3 regions of the Streptomyces sp. NPDC014727 genome follow, and region 1 is predicted to be linked to each of the others. Evidence: riboswitches for the same ligand, from Rfam matches in the RefSeq annotation. Region 1 holds a riboswitch; each other region holds the start of a gene.

Region 1 (6,974 bases):
GCGACCTCCGCGCCGAGGCTGCGCACGAAGCCGAGGATCGCGCCCTTGGCCGCCGAGTAGTGCGCCTCGCTCTCGGTGCCGCCGATGCCGAGCTCGGAGGAGATCGCCACGACGGTGCCCTCACCCCTGTTGATCATCCCGGGCAGCACCGCCCGGACCGGGTTGAGCAGGCCGCCCACGTGGACGTGCATCATCCGGTTCCAGGCCTCCTCGGTGATCTCGCCGACCGGCACCAGCTCGTAGTGCCCCGCCGCCGTGACCAGCGCGCCCACCGGCCCGACCTCGGCCTCGATCCGGCCGAAGGCGGCGGACACCGACGCCGGGTCGGCGACGTCGCACTCGTAGGAGTGCTTCAGGTGCTCGACGGGACGCAGGTCGAGACCGCAGACGGTCCAGCCCGTCTCCTCCAGCGACCGGCACACGGCCGCGCCGATGCCGGAGGCGGCGCCCGTGACGACCGCGACGCGCGCGCTCATCGGACGACCTCCCGCTCGCCCACCGGCTCACTGATCTGGTTGCGGCGGCTCGCGTAGACCGCGACGCCGACGATGCCCAGTGCGACCAAGCTGATCACCATACTCCAGTTGATGTACCACGGCTGACCGGGACTTGTTCGCGGCCAGAGGACGTTGACGATTTCAATGGCCAGCCACGCCGCGGCGGCGTACGTGACGATCCCACCCCAGCGGCCCATGGAGAAGGGCCCGGGCACCCAGCGCCCACTGAGACGGAGCAGGGCGGCAGCGAAGACCGGGATCGCGAAGGCGATGTAGGGGCCCATCACGGAGAAGTTCACCAGCACGTCGTAGAAGTCCGAGCCGGCGAAGAGCAGGAAGAGCGCCGAGACGACGGCGGTCAGGCCGATCGCAGAGATCGGCATCCGTTCCGGGCCGGCTAGCTTGGCGAGGGTGGCCGCGCCGGGCAGGGCCCCGTCGCGGGCCATGCCGTAGACGGCGCGGGAGACGGCCGACTGGACGGCGAGGAACGCCGAGACGAAGCCGATCACGAACATGATGAGCAGCGGCTTGGCGATCGAGGCGCCGAGCTGCTCGGTCAGGGTCGCGGAGACCGGGTCACCGCTCTGCACGTTCAGCACGGCGGGCAGGTCCGGGATGGCGAGGATGACCGAGACCGCCGAGAACATCACGATCACGCCGACCAGGAGCAGGCCGAAGATGATGGCCTTGGGCACGTTGCGCTCCGGATCCTGCACCTCCTCGGCGATCGACCCGGCGGACTCGAAGCCGAGGAACGCCCAGCCGACGAAGGCCATCGCGACGAGCATCGTGCTCAGCGTGCCGCCGTTCGCGTGGGGCAGGCCGTCGAAGAGGGTCGAGACCGGGTTGACCCGGTGGAAGGCCAGCAGCACGATGCCGAGCACGACCGAGCCCACGATCTCGCACAGGATGCTCGCGGTGATCATCACCTTGAGGACCTGGCGGCCGATCATGTTCGCCGCGGTGCCGAGGCCGATGATGCCCATCGCGACCAGGACGCGCTGCCGCTGGCCCGGTGCGGCGTCGAAGACTTCGAGCAGGAAGCCCGCCGCGGCGTACGCCATCGTCGACAGGGTGAGGGTGAGGCCCCAGATGTACGCCCACGCGGCGGTCCAGCCCCAGGCCGTTCCGCGGGCGTGCCGGGCCCACTGGTAGACGCTGCCGGCGTACGGCCAGCGCGAGGCGAGCTCGCCGAAGACGAATGCCACGAGCAGCTGGCCGCCGAGCACGATCGGGAACGCCCAGAAGAAGCGCGGCCCGGCGGCGAACAGGCCCAGCGCGAAGATGGCGTACAGCGCCACGATCGGCGAGATGTCGGCGAAGGCGAGCGACAGGGCGGAGCGGAAGCCGAACCCGCGGTTCAGTACGTCGTGGCCGCCGTCCGGCGGCGTCACGACCGCGCGGTCGGCGGTGCTCTCAAGGCTGGGTGGTCCCATTGCGGTGACCTCCTGGGGTGGGCCAGTGATTTCGGCCTCAGTCTCATGGCTCCGTGGCACTGCGCAACAGCCACCCAATGTCACGCCTTTGGCGCACGGTCCTATACGAATGCACAACGCGCCCGGCGGCGCCGACCACGGGGTCGGCGCCGCCGGGCGCGGGGGTCCTGCCTCAGGCGACCTCGCTCGGCACGGCCACCGGGGCCGGCGCGGCGGGGGCGCGGCGCGCCGGGCGAGCTTGGTCTGGCCCAGGTAGAGGACGGTGGCGACGACCAGGCCGACGATCCAGGAGACGACCGCGCCGCCGAGGTCGTCGACCAGCGGGCCCGTGTAGAGCCCGGTGTTGACGAACGGGACCTGCGCAGCCATCGTGGCCACGTAGGCGGTGATCGTCGGCCAGTTCACCAGACCGTAGCTCCCGCGCCGGTCGAAGAGCTGGTCGGTCTCGTACTCGCTGTGCCGCACCAGGTAGTTGTCGGCGAGGTTGATCGCCGTCCACGGCACCGGCAGGTTGAGCAGGAACAGGGTGATGTTGAGGACCGGCGCGGCTCTGGATCATCTGCGGCACGCCCATTCAGGGCTCCTGGATGGAGTGGTACGCCATGAACAGGGCGCCCACCAGGTTCCCGACGACGATCGCGAAGATCGCCCAGGGCAGGTCGAGCCCGATCAGGACGGCGAGCGCGCCGTTCACGAAGCCGGTGATCTGCAGGTTGCTGGAGAACCACACCGTGAACAGGTGTCAGGGCCTGCCGTGCCGCTCGTTCACCGGGACGTAGTCGATCGAGTGCTGCTCGATGCGCTCGTTGCGCTGGGTCAAGGCCGATGCGGTCGGGCACCTCAGGTGGGAGGTGTCGGTGGACTCCACCGTCGCCCGAGCGCACCAGCACGCCGCAGGGGTGCGTAAAAGAGGGCTGGCGATCCACGCCGGCCGGGCACGGACGGCCTGGCGCGCGAGCCGGAGGACCACGCGCTGGGCCGATCGCGCGGCGGCCCGACCACCAAGGTCCACCTCGCGGTCGACTCTTCCTCGCACGTCCTGGCCGTGGTGGTCACCGCGGGCCAGCGGGCTGACGCGCCGCTGTTCACCGAGGTCATGGACCGTATCCGAGTGGAGTGCGTCGGCGACGGACACCCCCGCACCCGCCCCGACCGCGTGATCGCCGACCGCGTCTACTACTCCCGCCAGATCCGCTCCTACCTGCGCCGACGACAGATCCCATACACCATCCCTGAGAAGCTCGACCAGGCCGGGCATCGCCTGCGTCGAGGCTCGGCCGGCGGTCGCCCGCCCGGCTTCGACCGGGAACGGTACAAGCGCCGCCACAAGATCGAGTGCCGGATCGGCCTCCTCAAGCAATCCCGTGGCGTCGCGACCAGGTACGAAAAACCTCCTTCCCGAGCTCGTACGTACCCGGACGGTAGGCATCACCTGGCTGAGCAGGGAAGGGGCCCGGCCCTCATATGGCCAGGTCAGGCCCTATCCGGTCAGCATTCGATGACGTTGACCGCGAGTCCGCCGCGGGCGGTCTCCTTGTATTTGACCTTCATGTCGGCGCCGGTCTCCTTCATCGTCTTGATGACCTTGTCCAGGGAGACATGGTGGCGGCCGTCGCCACGGAGGGCCATGCGGGCCGCGGTGACGGCCTTGACCGCGGCCATGCCGTTGCGCTCGATGCACGGGATCTGGACCAGGCCGCCGACCGGGTCGCAGGTCAGACCGAGGTTGTGCTCCATACCGATCTCGGCGGCGTTCTCGACCTGTTCCGGGGTGCTGCCGAGGACCTCGGCGAGGCCGCCCGCGGCCATGGAGCAGGCGGAGCCGACCTCACCCTGACAACCGACCTCGGCGCCGGAGATGGAGGCGTTCTCCTTGAAGAGCATGCCGATCGCGCCCGCCGCGAGGAGGAAGCGGACGACGCCCTCCTCGTCGGCGCCGGGGACGAAGTTGACGTAGTAGTGCAGGACGGCCGGGATGATGCCGGCCGCGCCGTTGGTGGGGGCGGTGACGACGCGCCCGCCTGCCGCGTTCTCCTCGTTGACCGCCATGGCGTAGAGGGTGGTCCACTCCATCGCGCGCGTGGCGGGATCGCCCTCGGCGCGCAGCTGCCGGGCGGAGTTGGCGGCGCGGCGGCGGACCTTCAGGCCGCCCGGCAGGATGCCCTCGCGGGACATGCCGCGCGAGACGCAGCTCTGCATGGTGCGCCAGATCTCCAGCAGCCCTTCGCGGATCTCCTCCTCGGTGCCCCAGGCCTTCTCGTTCTCCAGCATCAGCGCGGAGATCGACAGACCCGACTCCCGGGAGAGGCGCAGCAGCTCGTCGGCGGTGCGGAAGGGGTGGGTGAGCTTGGTGTCGTCGAGCTTGATCCGGTCCTCGCCGACCGCGTCCTCGTCGACGACGAAGCCGCCGCCGACCGAGTAGTAGGTCTTCTCCAGCAGCGGCAGCCCGTCGGCGTCGTACGCGAAGAGGGTCATGCCGTTGGCGTGGTACGGCAGCGAGCGGCGACAGTGCAGCACCAGCTGGGTGGGCTCGTCGAAGTCGATCTCGTGGGCGTCGCCGAGCTCCGTCGCCAGCAGCCGCAGCCGCTGGGTGTCGCGAATGCGCTGCACCTCGGCGTCGGCGTGCTCCACGTCGACCGTACGGGGGCAGTGGCCCTCCAAACCGAGCAGGACGGCCTTCGGCGTGCTGTGGCCGTGCCCGGTCGCCCCGAGCGAGCCGAACAGCTCCGCCCGCACCGAGGCCGTATGCGCCAGCAGGCCGTCTTCCTTCAGACGGCCGACGAACATCCCGGTGGCGCGCATCGGGCCGACCGTGTGCGAGCTGGACGGCCCGATGCCGATGGAGAAGAGATCGAACACGGAGATGGCCACGGGCGGGCTCCCTTTGAATAGTTCGGCCTGAAAGTTTCGCCGCGCGGCAGGCGGCTTGCTCCATGGGCGAGGCGCGACGGGCGCCTGCTTTCCAGAGTCCGCCTTCTCTGCGCGGTAACGGGGCCTGAGAGTTTCCAGGGAGGATTTGCTCCTTCGACGCCACGTCCTTCAGGAGACGTGGGCTCTCCCGCGCAGAACCGCCAGCGGTGTGTTCAGTTGTTCGGTTCTTGCGGAAGTTTTGCGCCGAGTGCTTGCTGGTACAGCCGTCCGGCACGGTAGGAGGAGCGGACCAGGGGGCCGGACATCACTCCGGCGAAGCCGATCTCCTCGGCTTCCTCCTGGAGTTCGACGAACTCCTCGGGCTTGACCCACCGCTCCACCGGGTGGTGCCGCGCTGAGGGCCGCAGGTACTGGGTGATGGTGATCCGGTCACACCCGGCGTCGTGCAGGTTCTGCAACGCCGTCGAGACCTCCTCCCGGGTCTCACCCATGCCCAGGATCAGGTTCGACTTGGTGACCAGACCGAACTCCCGTGCCGCGGTGAGCACACCAAGCGACCTGTCGTAGCGGAAGGCGGGCCGGATCCGCTTGAAGATCCGGGGCACTGTCTCCACATTGTGCGCCAGCACTTCCGGGCGGGACTCGAACACCTGGGTCAGCAACGCGGGGACACCGTTGAAGTCCGGGATCAGGTTCTCCACCCCGGTGTCCGGGTTCAGCGCGTGGATCTGCCGGACCGTCTCGGCGTACAGCCAGGCACCGCCGTCGGGCAGGTCGTCGCGGGCCACGCCGGTGATGGTGGCGTATCGCAGCCCCATCGTCGCCACGGACTCCGCCACCCGGCGCGGCTCGTCCCGGTCAAGAGGCTGGGGCTTGCCGGTGTCGATCTGGCAGAAGTCGCAGCGCCGGGTGCACTGGTCGCCGCCGATGAGAAAGGTGGCCTCGCGGTCCTCCCAGCACTCGAAGATGTTGGGGCAGCGCGCCTCCTCGCATACCGTGTGCAGCCCTTCGGCCTTCACCCGCGACTGCAGCGCGGTGTACTCCGGCCCCATCCGCACCTTGGCCTTCATCCAACCCGGCTTGCGCTCGACGGGTGTCTGGCTGTTCCGCACCTCCAGCCGCAGCAGCCTGCGGCCGTCAGGCGCAATGGAAGGCGTGCTGGTTCCGCTCATCTCACAGCTCCGGGTACAAGGGGTGTGTGTGGGCGAGCGTGGCCACACGAGCCCGCAGCTCGGCGGCGACGCCCTCGTCGTACGCCGGCGCCAGGGCCTCCGCGATGATGTCGGCGACCTCCGCGAACGCGGCCTCCTCGAAGCCTCGGCTGGCCAGCGCAGGCGTACCGATGCGCAACCCCGAAGTCACCATCGGCGGGCGGGGGTCGAACGGTACTGCGTTGCGGTTCACCGTGATGCCGATGTGGTGCAGTCGGTCCTCCGCCTGCTGCCCGTCGAGCTCCGACTCGCGCAGGTCGACCAGGACCAGGTGTACGTCGGTACCACCCGACAGCACGGACACACCCGCACCCGCGACATCGGGAGCGCTCAGCCGTTCCGCGAGGAGCCGAGCGCCTGCGAGGGTGCGCTCTTGGCGCTCGCGGAACACCGGCTCGGACGCCATCTTGAAGGCAACCGCCTTGGCCGCGATCACGTGCTCCAGCGGGCCGCCCTGCTGCCCGGGGAAGACCGCGCTGTTGACCTTCTTCGCCACGTCCCTGCGGTTGGTCAGCACCACTCCGCCGCGCGGGCCGCCGAGCGTCTTGTGTGTGGTCGTGGTGACCACGTCGGCGTACGGCACGGGATTCGGGTGGAGTCCGGTGGCGACCAGCCCGGCGAAGTGCGCCATGTCCACCATCAGGTACGCGCCGACCTGGTCCGCGATCCGCCGGAAGGCGGCGAAGTCGAGCTGTCGGGGGTACGCCGACCAGCCTGCGATGATCAGCTGGGGCCGGTGCTCATCGGCAAGTCGCTGCACCTCCGCCATGTCGACGCGGTTGTCCTCCGCGGAGACGTGGTAGGCGACGACGTTGTAGAGCTTGCCGGAGAAGTTGATGCGCATGCCGTGGGTGAGGTGACCGCCGTGCGCGAGGTCCAGGCCCAGGATGGTGTCCGCCGGCTGGAGGAGCGCCGTCATCGCGGCGGCGTTCGCCTGGGCGCCCGAGTGCGGCTGCACA
Region 2 (6,974 bases), on a different contig from region 1:
AGTGCCGTAGGGCAGCATCGATTGATGTGAGAGCCGCGCCCACCATCCTGCATCTCGACATGGATGCCTTCTACGCCTCCGCCGAGCAGGCGTCGAAGCCCAGCCTGCGCGGCAAACCTGTCGTGGTGGGTGGGCTGGGGCCCCGCGGGGTCGTCGCCACCGCCTCGTACGAGGCCCGGCGCTTCGGGGTGCACTCGGCGATGCCCATGGCGCAGGCGCGGAGGCTGGCCCCCAACGCGGCCTATCTGGTGCCGCGCTTCCTTCTGTACCGGACGGTCAGCGACCAGGTGATGGAGCTGCTGGGGCGGCTCTCCCCGCTGGTGGAGCCGCTCAGTCTCGACGAGGCCTTCGTGGACCTGGAGGCAGGCGGGGCGGCCGACGACTCGGCTTCCGCGCGGGAGGTCGGAGAGCAGCTGCGTACGGCCATCAAAGCGGTCACCGGGCTCACCGGTTCGGTCGGGCTCGCCGGTTCCAAGATGCTTGCCAAGATCGCTTCGGAGGAGGCGAAGCCGAACGGGCTGCTGCTCATCGAACCGGGCACGGAGCGGGAGCTGCTCGCACCCATGCCGGTACGGATCCTCCCCGGCGTCGGACCCGCGACGGCGGACCATCTGCGCCGCGCCGGGATGACGACGGTGGACGACCTCGTCGAGGCGGGTGAGGCGGAGCTCGTACGCCTGCTGGGGAGGGCGCACGGGGGCTCGCTCCATCGCATGGCGCTCGGGTACGACGACCGGCCCGTGGTCGCGGAGCGGGACGCCAAATCGGTGTCGGTGGAGGACACCTTCGACGCGGACCTGCACGACCGGGTGCGGGTCAGGACGGAGGTGGAGCGGTTGGCCGACCGATGTGTCCAGCGGCTGCGGGGGGCGGGGCGGTCCGGTCGGACGGTGGTGCTGAAGGTGCGCCGGTACGACTTCTCCACGCTCACACGGTCGGAGACGCTGCGTGGGCCCACGGACGACCCCACGGTGGTCCGGGAGGCCGCCGCGCGGCTCCTGGAGGCTGTGGACACCACCGGAGGGGTACGGCTCCTCGGTGTGGGCGTCACGGGGCTCGCCGATTACACCCAGGAGGATCTCTTCGCACAGGCCGCCGGTGAGCGGGCCGCGAGCGGGGAAGCGGCCGAGGAGGATAGGACGGCGGGAGGCCGTGGGGAGGAAACGGTGAGCGGTGCGCCGGAGGAGCCCCCAGGGAGCGCAGAGCAGTCGGCGGCACGGCGCTGGACCGCCGGACACGACGTACGCCATGACACATACGGGCATGGCTGGGTGCAGGGCAGCGGCATCGGCCGGGTGACGGTGCGGTTCGAGGAACCTGAGTCGGCGCCCGGCCGGGTGCGGACGTTCCGGATCGACGATCCGGCCCTGCAGCCGGCCGAGCCGTTGCCATTGGTCCGGAACCCGGTGGACTACTCGTCCTGGCCGGCGAGTCTGCCGAAGTCCCTGTCCGGGCCGGTCTCCTCGAACGGGGAGTCCAGGCCGTAGTGCCGGTAGAGCTGGAGCTCCTGTTCGGGCGAGAGATGGCGGCCGACGCCGAAGTCCGGTGCGTCCTTGATCAGCGCACGGTCGAAGGGGACGCGGAGCGAGTCCTCCACGAATTCGCTGGGTTCCAGCGGGACGAACGCGTCCCGGCTGAAGAGTCCGGTGCGTACGGCCGCCCACTCGGGGACACCGGTCGCGTCGTCGAGGTACACCTCGTCCACGGTTCCGATCTTGGTGCCCTTGCGGTCGAACGCCTTGCGGCCGATCAGGCTGCGCGGATCTATGTCGGTCTGCACGGTCCCTCCCACTGGTCGCGGCTACTCCACAAGCACTACAAAAGTGCAGATCCGGGGGGTTGGCCACTCGAGAATGGCGCCACTGACCCCGCTGGTAGGCTGGTACTGGCCGCTGACCCCGTGCGGGAGAGTCCTCCGGAGCTGATCCGAAGGCGCCGAAGGAGCAAATCCTCCCCGGAATCTCTCAGGCCCCCGTACCGCACGGACGAGGTCACTCTGGAAAGCAGGGCGGGTTCCGCGCGGCCGAGTGCCGATGCGGCTCCTTCCCTCACCGACGGTGAAAGCCGGTGCGCCGCAGGGTGCGCCGGTGAAGCTCTCAGGTCGAGATGACAGAGGGGGAGGCCGTTCGGGCACCCGCGCCGTGGTGCCCCTCGCAGGTCGTGACAGACCAGGAGGCCTCCACCATGACCCCCCGCCGCACTCCGCTCTCCCAGCTGGAGCAGGGCATTCCGTTCGAGCAGCGCCACATCGGTCCCGATGCCGAGGCACAGTCGAAGATGCTCGCCCAGGTCGGCTACGGCTCGCTGGACGAGCTCACCGCGGCAGCCGTGCCCGATGTCATCAAGAGCGCGGAGGCACTCCGGCTGCCGACCGCTCGCACCGAGGCCGAGGTCCTCGCGGAGCTGCGCGCCCTCGCCGACCGCAACCAGGTGCTGGCCCCGATGATCGGGCTCGGCTACTACGGCACCTTCACTCCGCCGGTGATCCTCCGCAACGTCATGGAGAACCCCGCCTGGTACACGGCCTACACGCCGTACCAGCCGGAGATCTCGCAGGGCCGCCTGGAGGCGCTCCTCAACTTCCAGACGATGGTCGCCGAGCTGACCGGGCTGCCCACCTCCGGCGCCTCCCTGCTCGACGAGGGCACCGCGGCCGCCGAGGCCATGGCGCTCTCGCGGCGCGTCGGCAAGGTCAAGAACGGCGTCTTCCTGGTCGACGCCGATGCCCTGCCGCAGACGATCGCCGTCATCGAGACCCGCGCCGAGCCGACCGGCGTCGAGGTCGTCGTCGCCGACCTCGCCGACGGCATCCCGGCGGAGATCGCCGAGCGCGGTGTCTTCGGCGTCCTGGTGCAGTACCCCGGTGCCTCCGGCGCGGTGCGCAACATCCAGCCCGTCATCGAGCAGGCCCACGACCTCGGTGCGATCGTCACGGTCGCCGCCGACCTGCTGGCCCTGACCCTGCTCACCTCCCCGGGTGACCTGGGCGCGGACATCGCGGTCGGCACCACGCAGCGTTTCGGTGTGCCGATGGGCTTCGGCGGACCTCACGCCGGGTTCATGGCCGTACGCGAGCAGTTCGCACGCAGCCTGCCCGGCCGCCTCGTCGGCGTCTCCGTCGACGCGGACGGCACCAAGGCCTACCGGCTGGCCCTGCAGACCCGCGAGCAGCACATCCGTCGTGAGAAGGCCACCAGCAACATCTGTACGGCTCAGGTGCTGCTTGCCGTCATGGCCGGGATGTACGCCGTTTACCACGGCCCGGACGGGCTGCGGACGATCGCTCAGCGCACCCACCGCTACGCGACGATCCTGGCCGAGGGGCTGCGCGCCTCGGGTGTCGAGGTGGTGACGGGCGCCTACTTCGACACCCTCACCGTGCGTGTTCCGGGGAAGGCCGCCGACATCGTGGCCGCGGCTCGCGACCGAGGTGTCAACCTCCGGCTCGTGGATGCCGACCTGGTTTCCCTCGCCTGCGACGAGACGACCACCCGTACGCAGATCGCCGCAGTCTGGGCCGCCTTCGGTGCCGACGGGGACATCGAGGCGCTGGACGCGGCGGCCGCAGACGCACTGCCCAAGTCCCTGCTGCGCACCGACGAGATCCTCAACCACCCGGTCTTCCACCAGCACCGTTCCGAGACGGCGATGCTGCGCTATCTGCGCAAGCTCGCCGACCGGGACTACGCCCTGGACCGGGGCATGATCCCGCTCGGCTCCTGCACCATGAAACTGAACGCGACCACCGAGATGGAGTCGATCACCTGGCCCGAGTTCGGCGCGCTGCATCCCTTCGCGCCGGCCGAGCAGGCACAGGGCTTCCTCACCCTCATCCGTGAGCTGGAGGAGCGCCTCGCCGAGGTCACCGGGTACGACGCGGTCTCGATCCAGCCGAACGCCGGATCGCAGGGCGAGTTCGCAGGCCTCCTGGCGGTGCGCGCGTACCACCGGGCCAATGGCGACGACCAGCGGACCGTCTGCCTCATCCCGTCCTCCGCGCACGGCACCAACGCGGCCAGCGCCGTCATGGCCGGCATGAAGGTCGTGGTGGTGAAGACCGCCGACGACGGCGAGGTCGACATCGAGGACCTCCGCGCCAAGATCGAGAAGCACCGCGACGAGCTCGCGGTGCTCATGATCACGTACCCGTCGACGCACGGTGTGTTCGAGGAGCACGTCGCGGACATCTGCGCCGAGGTGCACGACGCCGGCGGACAGGTGTACGTCGACGGCGCCAACCTCAACGCCCTGGTCGGCCTCGCGAAGCCCGGCCGCTTCGGCGGCGACGTCTCGCACCTGAACCTGCACAAGACCTTCTGCATCCCGCACGGCGGCGGTGGCCCCGGCGTCGGCCCGGTCGGCGTGCGTGCGCACCTCGCGCCGTACCTTCCGAACCACCCGCTGCAGCCCGCGGCGGGTCCCGAGACCGGCGTCGGACCGATCTCGGCCGCTCCGTGGGGTTCGGCCGGCATTCTTCCCATCTCCTGGGCGTACGTGCGTCTGATGGGCGGGGAGGGGCTGAAGCGCGCGACGCAGGTCGCCGTACTCGCCGCCAACTACATCGCCAAGCGTCTCGAACCGCACTACCCGATCCTGTACAACGGCCCGGCCGGGCTGGTCGCACACGAATGCATCGTGGACCTGCGGCCGATCTCCAAGTCCACCGGCGTCAGCGTCGACGACATCGCCAAGCGTCTGATCGACTACGGCTTCCACTCTCCGACCATGTCGTTCCCGGTCGCCGGAACGCTGATGATCGAGCCGACGGAGAGCGAGAACCTCGCGGAGCTCGACCGCTTCTGCGACACGATGATCGCCATACGCGGCGAGGTCGAGAAGGTGGCTTCGGGCGAGTGGGGCGCGGACGACAACCCGCTGAAGAACGCTCCGCACACCGCGGCGATGCTGGGCGGGGAGTGGAAGCACGACTACAGCCGTGAGGTGGCGGTCTTCCCGGCCGGAGTCTCGGCAGCCGACAAGTACTGGCCGCCGGTGCGCCGGATCGACGGTGCTTTCGGTGACCGCAACCTCGTCTGCTCCTGCCCGCCGCTGGACGAGTACGACAACTGAGGCATGAGCGACACGATGTGACGCGGACATGCGTCGGGGCCGGTGCGGAGCATTCTCCGGGCCGGCCCCCGTTCGTACCGGCCGGGGTCAGGCGGCCTTCACGGCCCGGCCCGTTTCCAGGGGCCGGTGCGGGGCGATGATCTGCCCGTCCGGGAGCAGCTCACCGGTGTCCTCGAAGAGCAGGACGCCGTTGCACAGCAGGCTCCAGCCCTGTTCCGGATGGTGAGCCGTAAGGCGGGCGGCCTCCCGGTCGGCTGAGTCGGCGGTCGGGCATGGTGGCTGGTGCTGGCACATGGAAGGGTTCTTTCGCTGCGTTGTAGTGAATGTCCTGCGGCTTGACGAGGTGTTCATGGCCGCCCCCCGTATCGATCGGTCCGGTCCCAGTGTTGCCCTACGGGCGTCAATCCGCAGGGATTTCGCAGCAGCACTTCTCCTTACTCCGATGACGCGTCACCCGGCCGGACGGTTCACCGCAACTGCACTGTCCCTTCGGGTGGTTCGGGGTGGTCGGACCGGGCTAGTCCGGATGGGCGCAGAGTGCGCCCGCAGTACTGTGCCCCGCCACCCGGAGCGGTGGCGGGGCACAGTGCGGTGATGCGCGGGATGCTCCGTCGTCAGGCCGGTGACCCGAGCAGGGGGCCGGGGCCCGGGGTGATGCGCAGCGTCATCACGCGGAGCAGGTCGGCGACCCGGTGCGGGCGATGGGCCGCGATGCCGGGTGGCGCGGGTGCCAGCGGTACCAGCAGATCGGCGGGGGCGAGTGCCCCGCCGGACGCGTCGGCGTCGGGGTCGGCATGCAGCCACAGTGCCAGCATGTACAGCTCCGGAATGGACAGCAGCCGCGGCTGGTAGTGCGGTGTCACCGTCTCGGCCTGGCGCAGGGCGAGTTCGGTCGAGGCGATGTAGGGGCCCTCGAAGAAGTGCGAGAAGGTCCAGCCGTCCGGAGTGAGCATGGTGTCCGCCGCGGCGACTGCCTGTTCCGAGGTGCGGATCAGGAACCGCCACGCGGCGAGCCGGGTGGCGGGTGCCAGCCCGTCCGGTCCGATCCGGTCCAGTACATGGACCGGGAGCGGGAGTTCGGGGCTCAGCAGTCCCTGCGCCGATCGAAGAGCAGGTGTGCGGGCCTCGCGGACTGCGGTGGGTGAACCGAGTGCCGCGAGAACGCTGCGCAGAGCGGGCGCGGGGGCCGGGGGAACATGCAGCGGCATAGTGGGTCGCCTCTCACTTCGGAGACACGGTGGTGCGTGGGCGGGTGCAGACGGCGCTGTCGGCATGCGGGGCCAGAGGAGGCCGGTGACTGGGCCGGTGCGTCAACTCTCTGCCTCGTCCGCGAAGTTTATACGACACGTGTTCACTCAGTGATTCCACTAGCCGTCGCAGGTGTCGCCGACAAGGCGGTATCAAGACTTTATTATGCGGAGATTCTGCTGATTCGGCGTCAGTGGCGCAGCCGCCGCCAGGGATTTTTCCCCGGGCGCGGTCGGCCGAAACGCATCGGAGTTTTCGCAGCCTGTCGGCCGAGCGAAACTGCAAACTGCTTCATGCCGAGGGAATGTGCCCCGGGCGGCCGCGTTCAGATTACTGGGTGTGCGGCGTTCACGGGGGCGTTATGGATCACCCGGCCTGGGCATTATCGATCGTGACGCGAGCGGCCTGGGCCGCGGGCCGCCCACTTGAGGGAGGGACGCTTCGATGGGGGAGAAGGTCGTGTCGGGCGCCTTTGACCTGTCCGATCGGCAGAGGTACCGGAGGAAGCTTCATCAGTGCCTGGAGGGGCTGGAGAGGCTTCTGGCGGAGCGGAGGTTCGACCGACCGCGCAATCTCATGGGCATGGAGATCGAGCTGAATCTGGCCGGCGTCGACGGCATGCCGAAGATGATGAATGGCGAGGTGCTCCCGCGCAT
Region 3 (6,974 bases), on a different contig from region 1:
TCCGGGTCCATTCTCGTAATGCCCGGAACACGCACAGTAGCCCAAGCCCCCACATCTCACACCGATGTTGGGTAAACGGAACGGAACTCCATGACGACACGACGGCGAGCGGTGCGGAAGATCAACGAAGCCGAGGAGGCGCGCGACGCACTCGGCGCGGCGCTTCGGCGGGCAGGCATCCAGCTTCCTGCGTTGGACATCCGTCCCGTGTCGCGCACCGACGGCACCGGATACGCGCTGGTGACCCTCGGTGACTGCTCCGCGCCCGTGGCCCGCGCGCTGGCGGCGGTCATCGAGAAGGGGGCGGCGGTCATGCGGCCGACGGCCGAGCACGGTGAGCCGGTGCGGGCGGGCGGAGGCGCGGGGTGAGCTTCGCCCCGGCCGTCGCACGTCCGTGGCGCGATGCGTGGCCGCCGGCCGCGCGGACGGACGACGGCAACGCGTGGGTGACGGGGAACTGCCGGCTGTACTGCCGACGCGAGGGCGTGCGCGTGCTGTGGGTCGGCTCCGTGCACACGCCCGGCGCGACGGGCGACCTGTACGCGTGCGGCCCGTGCGTCGCGGAACTCGACCACCTGGTGCGCGTCCAGTCGCACGCCAGGGACGCGCCCACCGGCCCCGCCGCGCGGTCCGCCGATCCTGCTTGCGGGGGAGACGCGACGGCGGGGACGGAGACCAGGTACGGGAACAGGAACGGGAACGGGGTTACGGCCAAGGCGGTGACGTGCGAGCACCGGCAGACCGAGAAGCGCGATGGCAAGATCCACTGCCGCACCTGCAGGCGACAGCTCTACCTGTGAGCGACACCGAGGGCAAGTGGTGGCCGAAGGACGAGGACGAGGAACCCCTGATCAAGGGCTCCGGCCTCAGCACTCGATGATGTTCACCGCGAGCCCGCCCCGCGCCGTCTCCTTGTACTTCACGCTCATGTCCGCGCCCGTCTCCTTCATGGTCTTGATGACCTTGTCCAGGGAGACCTTGTGGCTGCCGTCGCCGCGCAGCGCCATCTTCGCCGCCGTGACGGCCTTGACCGCGGCCATGCCGTTGCGCTCGATGCACGGGATCTGGACGAGACCGCCGACCGGGTCGCAGGTCAGGCCGAGGTTGTGTTCCATGCCGATCTCGGCGGCGTTCTCTACCTGCTCGGGGGTGCCGCCGAGGACCTCGGCGAGGGCGCCCGCGGCCATGGAGCAGGCGGAGCCGACCTCGCCCTGGCAGCCGACCTCGGCACCGGAGATGGAGGCGTTCTCCTTGAAGAGCATGCCGATGGCTCCGGCGGCCAGGAGGAAGCGGACGACGCCGTCCTCCTTCTCCGCCTCGGTGGCGCCGCCCGCCGCGAAGTTCATGTAGTAGTGCAGCACGGCCGGGATGATGCCCGCGGCACCGTTGGTGGGTGCGGTGACGACGCGGCCGCCCGCCGCGTTCTCCTCGTTGACCGCCATCGCGTAGAGGGTGATCCACTCCATCGCGTGGGTCTGCGGGTCGCCCTCGGCACGCAGCTGACGCGCTGTGGTCGCGGCACGGCGGCGGACCTTGAGACCGCCGGGCAGGATGCCCTCGCGGGACATGCCGCGCGCGACACAGGCCTGCATGACGTGCCAGATGTCCAGTAGACCCGAGCGGATCTCGTTCTCGGTACGCCAGGCCTTCTCGTTCTCCAGCATGAGCGAGGAGATGGAAAGGCCGGTGTCCTTGGAGAGCCGCAGCAGTTCGTCGCCGGTGCGGAAGGGGTACTTCAGCACGGTGTCGTCGAGGACGATCCGGTCCTCGCCCACCGCGTCCTCGTCCACGACGAAGCCGCCGCCGACCGAGTAGTACGTCTTCTCCAGGAGAGAGGCGCCCTCGTGGTCGAAGGCGAAGATCGTCATGCCGTTGGCGTGGTACGGCAGGGCCCTGCGGCGGTGCAGGACCAGCTGCTCGTCGGCGTCGAAGTCGATCTCGTGCATGCCGAGCAGGTTGATCCGGCCGGTGGTGCGGATCCGCTCCACCCGGTCGTCGGCGGACTCCACGTCCACGGTGCGGGGCGACTCTCCCTCCAGGCCGAGCAGGACGGCCTTGGGGGTGCCGTGGCCGTGACCGGTTGCGCCGAGGGAGCCGTACAGCTCGGCCCGTATCGAGACGGTGTGGGCGATCAGGCCCTCGTTCTTCAGCCGGCGCGCGAACATGCGGGCGGCGCGCATCGGGCCGACCGTATGGGAGCTGGACGGGCCGATGCCGATCGAGAACAGGTCGAAGACCGAGATGGCCACGGAAGACTCCTAAGGGTTGGTAGACGCCGTTGTCTGCCGGGTGGTGCGGTACGGACCGGTCGGCCCGAAGAGCAGCGGGGACAAGGGATGGGGCACCGCGCTCACTGACCAGTGTGCGTGGTGCCCCGCCCGAAAGGTGACGAACTGTGTCCCGTATTACTCGGGACGAGCCGCGTTCCGGACTACTTCAGACCGGGGTACAGCGGGAACTTCTCGGCCAGCGCGACGACGCGGGCCTTCAGGCTGTCCGCGTCGTAGGACGGCTTGAGCGCGGAGGCGATGATCTCCGCGACCTCGGTGAAGTCCTCGGCCTGGAAACCGCGGGTGGCCAGGGCCGGCGTACCGATCCGCAGACCCGAGGTGACCATCGGCGGCCGCGGGTCGTTCGGGATGGCGTTCCGGTTGACCGTGATGCCCAGCTCGTGCAGCCGGTCCTCGGCCTGCTGGCCGTCCAGCTCGGAGTTGCGCAGGTCGACGAGGACCAGGTGGACGTCCGTACCGCCGGACAGCACGGAGACACCGACCTCGGTGACGTCCGGCTGGACCAGCCGCTCGGCGAGGATGCGGGCGCCGTCCAGGGTGCGCTGCTGGCGCTCCTTGAACTCCTCGGTCGCCGCGACCTTGAACGAGACCGCCTTGGCCGCGATCACGTGCTCCAGCGGACCGCCCTGCTGGCCCGGGAACACCGCCGAGTTGATCTTCTTGGCGAGCTCCTGCGTCGACAGGATGACGCCACCGCGCGGACCGCCGAGGGTCTTGTGCGTGGTGGTCGTGACGACGTGGGCGTGCGGCACCGGGTTGGGGTGCAGACCCGCGGCCACCAGGCCGGCGAAGTGCGCCATGTCGACCATCAGGTACGCGCCGACCTCGTCCGCGATGCGGCGGAAGGCGGCGAAGTCCAGCTGACGGGGGTACGCGGACCAGCCGGCGACGATCAGCTTCGGCTTGGACTCCTTGGCCAGACGCTCGACCTCGGCCATGTCCACGACGCCGGTCTCGTCGACGTGGTACGGGACCACGTTGTAGAGCTTGCCGGAGAAGTTGATCTTCATGCCGTGCGTCAGGTGACCGCCGTGGGCCAGGTTCAGGCCCATGATCGTGTCGCCCGGCTTCAGCAGCGCGAACATCGCGGCGGCGTTGGCCTGCGCACCGGAGTGCGGCTGGACGTTCGCGGCCTCGGCGCCGAACAGCGCCTTGATGCGGTCGATGGCGATCTGCTCGACGACGTCGACGTGCTCACAGCCGCCGTAGTAGCGGCGGCCGGGGTAGCCCTCGGCGTACTTGTTGGTGAGGACGGAGCCCTGGGCCTCCATGACCGCGACCGGAGCGAAATTCTCCGAGGCGATCATTTCGAGGGTGGACTGCTGACGGTGGAGCTCGGCGTCGACGGCGGCGGCGACGTCCGGGTCCAGCTCGTGGAGGGAGGAGTTGAGAAGCGACATCAGGTGGTCCCTTGGGGTCTTTAGTTGCCGGAGAACTCGGTGTACTCGTCGGCGGAGAGCAGGTCCTTCGGCTCCTCCGCCACACGTACCTTGAACAGCCAGCCGCCTTCGAACGGAGCGGAGTTCACCAGCGACGGGTCGTCCACGACGTCCTGATTCGCGGCGGTGACCTCACCGGTCACCGGCGAGTACAGGTCGCTCACCGACTTGGTCGACTCCAGCTCGCCGCAGGTCTCGCCCGCGGTCACCGTGTCACCGACCTCGGGGAGCTGGGCGTAGACGACGTCGCCGAGCGCGTTGGCGGCGAACTCCGTGATGCCGATCGTCGCCACACCGTCCTCGACGGCCGACAGCCACTCGTGCTCCTTGCTGTAATGCAGCTGCTGGGGGTTGCTCATGACCTGAATTCTCCTGTACGCGTGGGAGTGCTGATGAACGGTGGTCTTACGGTGTGAGACGGGAATGCGTCACTTCTGAGGTGCGCGGACGTCACTTCTGACGCTTGTAGAAAGGCAGCGCCACGACTTCGTACGGCTCGTGGCTGCCCCGGATGTCCACCCCGATGCCCGTGGTGCCGGGCGTGGCGTGCGCGGCGTCCACGTACGCGATGGCGATCGGCTTGCCCAGGGTGGGCGACGGGGCGCCCGAGGTGACCTCGCCGACGATCTCGCCCCCGGCGACCACGGAAAAACCGGCGCGCGGCACCCGGCGGCCCTCGGCGATCAGCCCGACCAGCTTGCGGGGCGGGGCGGTCTCGGCGCGCTCGGCGGCGGCCGTCAGGGCCTCGCGGCCGACGAAGTCGCCCTCCTTCTCGAACTTCACGACCCGGCCGAGGCCGGCGTCGAAGGGGGTCAGCTCGGTCGTCAGCTCGTGCCCGTAGAGCGGCATGCCCGCCTCCAGGCGCAGCGTGTCGCGGCAGGAGAGCCCGCACGGGATCAGGCCGTGGGAGGCGCCGGCCTCGGTGAGGGCCTTCCACAGCTGCTCGGCGTGCTCGGGGGCGACGAACAGCTCGAAGCCGTCCTCGCCGGTGTAGCCGGTGCGGGCGATCAGCGCGGGCACACCGGCGACCGTGCCGGGCAGGCCGGCGTAGTACTTCAGGCTGTCCAGGTCGGCGTCGGTGACCGAGGCCAGGATGGCGGGGGACTCCGGGCCCTGGACGGCGAGCAGCGCGTACGCGTCGCGGTCGTCGCGCACCGCGGCGTCGAAGCCGTCGGCCCGCGCGGTCAGCGCGTCCAGCACGATCTGGGCGTTCCCGGCGTTGGCGACGATCATGTACTCGTCGTCACCGAGGCGGTAGACGATCAGGTCGTCCAGGATGCCGCCGTTCTCGGCGCAGATCATGGTGTAGCGGGCGCGGCCGACGGCGACGGTGCCGATGTTGCCGACCAGCGCGAAGTTCAGGAAGGCGGCGGCCTCGGGGCCGGTGACGGTGATCTCGCCCATGTGGGACAGGTCGAAGAGACCGGCCCTGGTGCGCACCGCGTTGTGCTCGTCGCGCTCGCTGGCGTACCGCAGGGGCATGTCCCAGCCCGCGAAGTCGGTCATGGTCGCGCCCAGCGAACGGTGCAGGGCATCGAGGGCGGTGAGACGGGGGGCGGTGCTCATGGATGTGACTCCCGGGGCATGACGACGAGGACAATCCCTCCCCATCTGTCATCGGAACCTGAGAGGTTCGCCGAGAGCCCCTGAGGGGTTCGGCTTGCACCTTGGGTGGAGCCGCGGAGCGGCCCGCTTTTCAGATCTGCCTCATCCACGCGGTACGGGGCCTGAGAGATTCAAGGGAGGAACTTGCTCCTTCGGCGCCCGGCACATGCAGTGACCGGAACTCTCCCGCGCGGATTCAAGCGGCCTTTATGCAGTTGGCCGGGTCATCATCGCACGCATTCCGTCGGAGTGGGGCCCCGGTCCCCTCTCGGAATCGACGGCGTGGACGGTTGTGTCGCATTACCTTTTCTTTACACTTCAGGGGCATACGCGGGTGACCCGACAGGGGGAGGGCGATGACGTTGCAGCGGTACGCGACAACCGCGGGAGTCGCGCACGACGCGATGCCCGCACAGCCGGGGGTCCCGGCCGGGGAGATGCTCGGCCCGCGCGCGCCCGTCGTACGAGACCTGCGGGGGCGGGCCGGGCGCGGCCCGCGCAGCCTGCGCTTCGCGGCGGGCGACGTGGTGGTGGTCTCCGGACTGCCCGGCAGCGGCAAATCGACGCTCATCCGGCGGACGGTGACGACGGCCCGCGCCATCGACTCCCAGGACACCCGGGACCGCTGGGCCCGGCTGATGCCCCGCTTACTCCCGTACGCCCTCTACCGTCCGCTGGTCCGCGCCGCCCACTACCGGGGACTGTGGCGCGCGCTGCGCTCCGGCGAGTCCGTCGTCGTCCACGACTGCGGAACCCAGGCGTGGGTGCGCGGCTGGCTGGCCCGTGACGCCCGGCGCCGGGGCCGCGTCCTCCATCTCGTCCTGCTCGACGTCACACCGCAGACGGCGAAGGAGGGCCAGCGGGAGCGCGGGCGGGGTGTCTCCGGATACGCCTTCGCCCGGCATCGCAGGGCGGTGGGGAAGCTGCTGCGGGTCACCGAGACCGGCCTGCTGCCGCCCGGCTGCGCCTCGGCGGTGCTGCTGGACCGCGAGGCGGCGAGGGCGCTGGGCCGGATCACGTTCGCCACGGCACCGAAGGCGCGGGCGGCAGGCCGTAATCTTCTGCGGGAAGGCTCGGGCAAGAAGGGGAAGCAGTGGACATTCCGGCGCAGGTCCAGTCCCATCCGCAGAGCGGATGGCCGGCCAATGAGCTCGAAGAGGTACTGATGGCCTCGGTGGGTAGCCCGGAGGCGGGCGGACGGCTCGTCGAGGTGCTCGGGCGCAGCCAGGTCTGGGTGCCCCTGCCCAATGGCGGCGGACCCGACTCCCCGGACCTGGACCTGCCGACACTGGAGATCGACGGCGCCGCGTACGTTCCTGTCTTCAGCTCCGAACAGCAGTTCCTCGCCTGCGTCGGCACCCGTATGTCCGTCACCGTCGCACCCGCCCGCGACTTCGCCCGCGGTCTGCCCCCGCAGCTCGGTATCGCGGTGAATCCGGGCGGCGCTGTCGGGATGCCGCTGCCGCCGCCCGCCGTGGCCGAGCTCTGCCGCGCCGGACGCACCCCGCTGGACGGGCCGGCCGGCGGCGGCCGGGTCCGGCTGTACGAACCGTCCTGGCAGGAGGAGCCCGTCGACTTCCTCGCCGCGGCGGCCGGCGAATTCGAGGAGAGCGGCGTCGTGCTCACCGCCCGCCGGACG

The links. A riboswitch is a leader RNA that binds a small molecule or an ion and turns the genes downstream of it on or off. The one in region 1 is predicted to bind glycine.
Region 2: linked by a shared signal. The riboswitch ahead of gcvP (aminomethyl-transferring glycine dehydrogenase) and the one ahead of ACF1B9_RS32330 (L-serine ammonia-lyase) in region 1 are both predicted to bind glycine.
Region 3: linked by a shared signal. The riboswitch ahead of gcvT (glycine cleavage system aminomethyltransferase GcvT) and the one ahead of ACF1B9_RS32330 (L-serine ammonia-lyase) in region 1 are both predicted to bind glycine.

The regions. Positions count from the first base shown of each region.
Region 1 is NZ_JBIBYR010000031.1:41,221-48,194, reverse strand. Features, by position in the region: gene ACF1B9_RS32350 (SDR family NAD(P)-dependent oxidoreductase) at 1-476, opposite strand, end outside; gene ACF1B9_RS32345 (amino acid permease) at 473-2,437, opposite strand; gene ACF1B9_RS32340 (cytosine permease) at 2,508-2,663, opposite strand; partial or broken gene ACF1B9_RS32335 (IS5 family transposase) at 2,752-3,401, shown strand; gene ACF1B9_RS32330 (L-serine ammonia-lyase) at 3,422-4,804, opposite strand; glycine riboswitch at 4,907-5,004, opposite strand; gene lipA (lipoyl synthase) at 5,017-5,976, opposite strand; gene glyA (serine hydroxymethyltransferase) at 5,978-6,974, opposite strand, start outside.
Region 2 is NZ_JBIBYR010000020.1:8,641-15,614, forward strand. Features, by position in the region: gene ACF1B9_RS26955 (DNA polymerase IV) at 27-1,487, shown strand; gene ACF1B9_RS26960 (PRC-barrel domain-containing protein) at 1,412-1,780, opposite strand; glycine riboswitch at 1,894-1,990, shown strand; gene gcvP (aminomethyl-transferring glycine dehydrogenase) at 2,185-5,070, shown strand; gene ACF1B9_RS26970 (DUF5999 family protein) at 5,158-5,364, opposite strand; gene ACF1B9_RS26975 (hypothetical protein) at 5,685-6,278, opposite strand; gene ACF1B9_RS26980 (glutamate-cysteine ligase family protein) at 6,763-6,974, shown strand, end outside.
Region 3 is NZ_JBIBYR010000022.1:97,931-104,904, reverse strand. Features, by position in the region: gene ACF1B9_RS28440 (hypothetical protein) at 91-369, shown strand; gene ACF1B9_RS28435 (hypothetical protein) at 366-800, shown strand; gene ACF1B9_RS28430 (L-serine ammonia-lyase) at 867-2,249, opposite strand; gene glyA (serine hydroxymethyltransferase) at 2,432-3,691, opposite strand; gene gcvH (glycine cleavage system protein GcvH) at 3,712-4,089, opposite strand; gene gcvT (glycine cleavage system aminomethyltransferase GcvT) at 4,181-5,296, opposite strand; glycine riboswitch at 5,437-5,534, opposite strand; partial or broken gene ACF1B9_RS28410 (AAA family ATPase) at 5,692-6,375, shown strand; gene ACF1B9_RS28405 (enhanced serine sensitivity protein SseB) at 6,429-6,974, shown strand, end outside.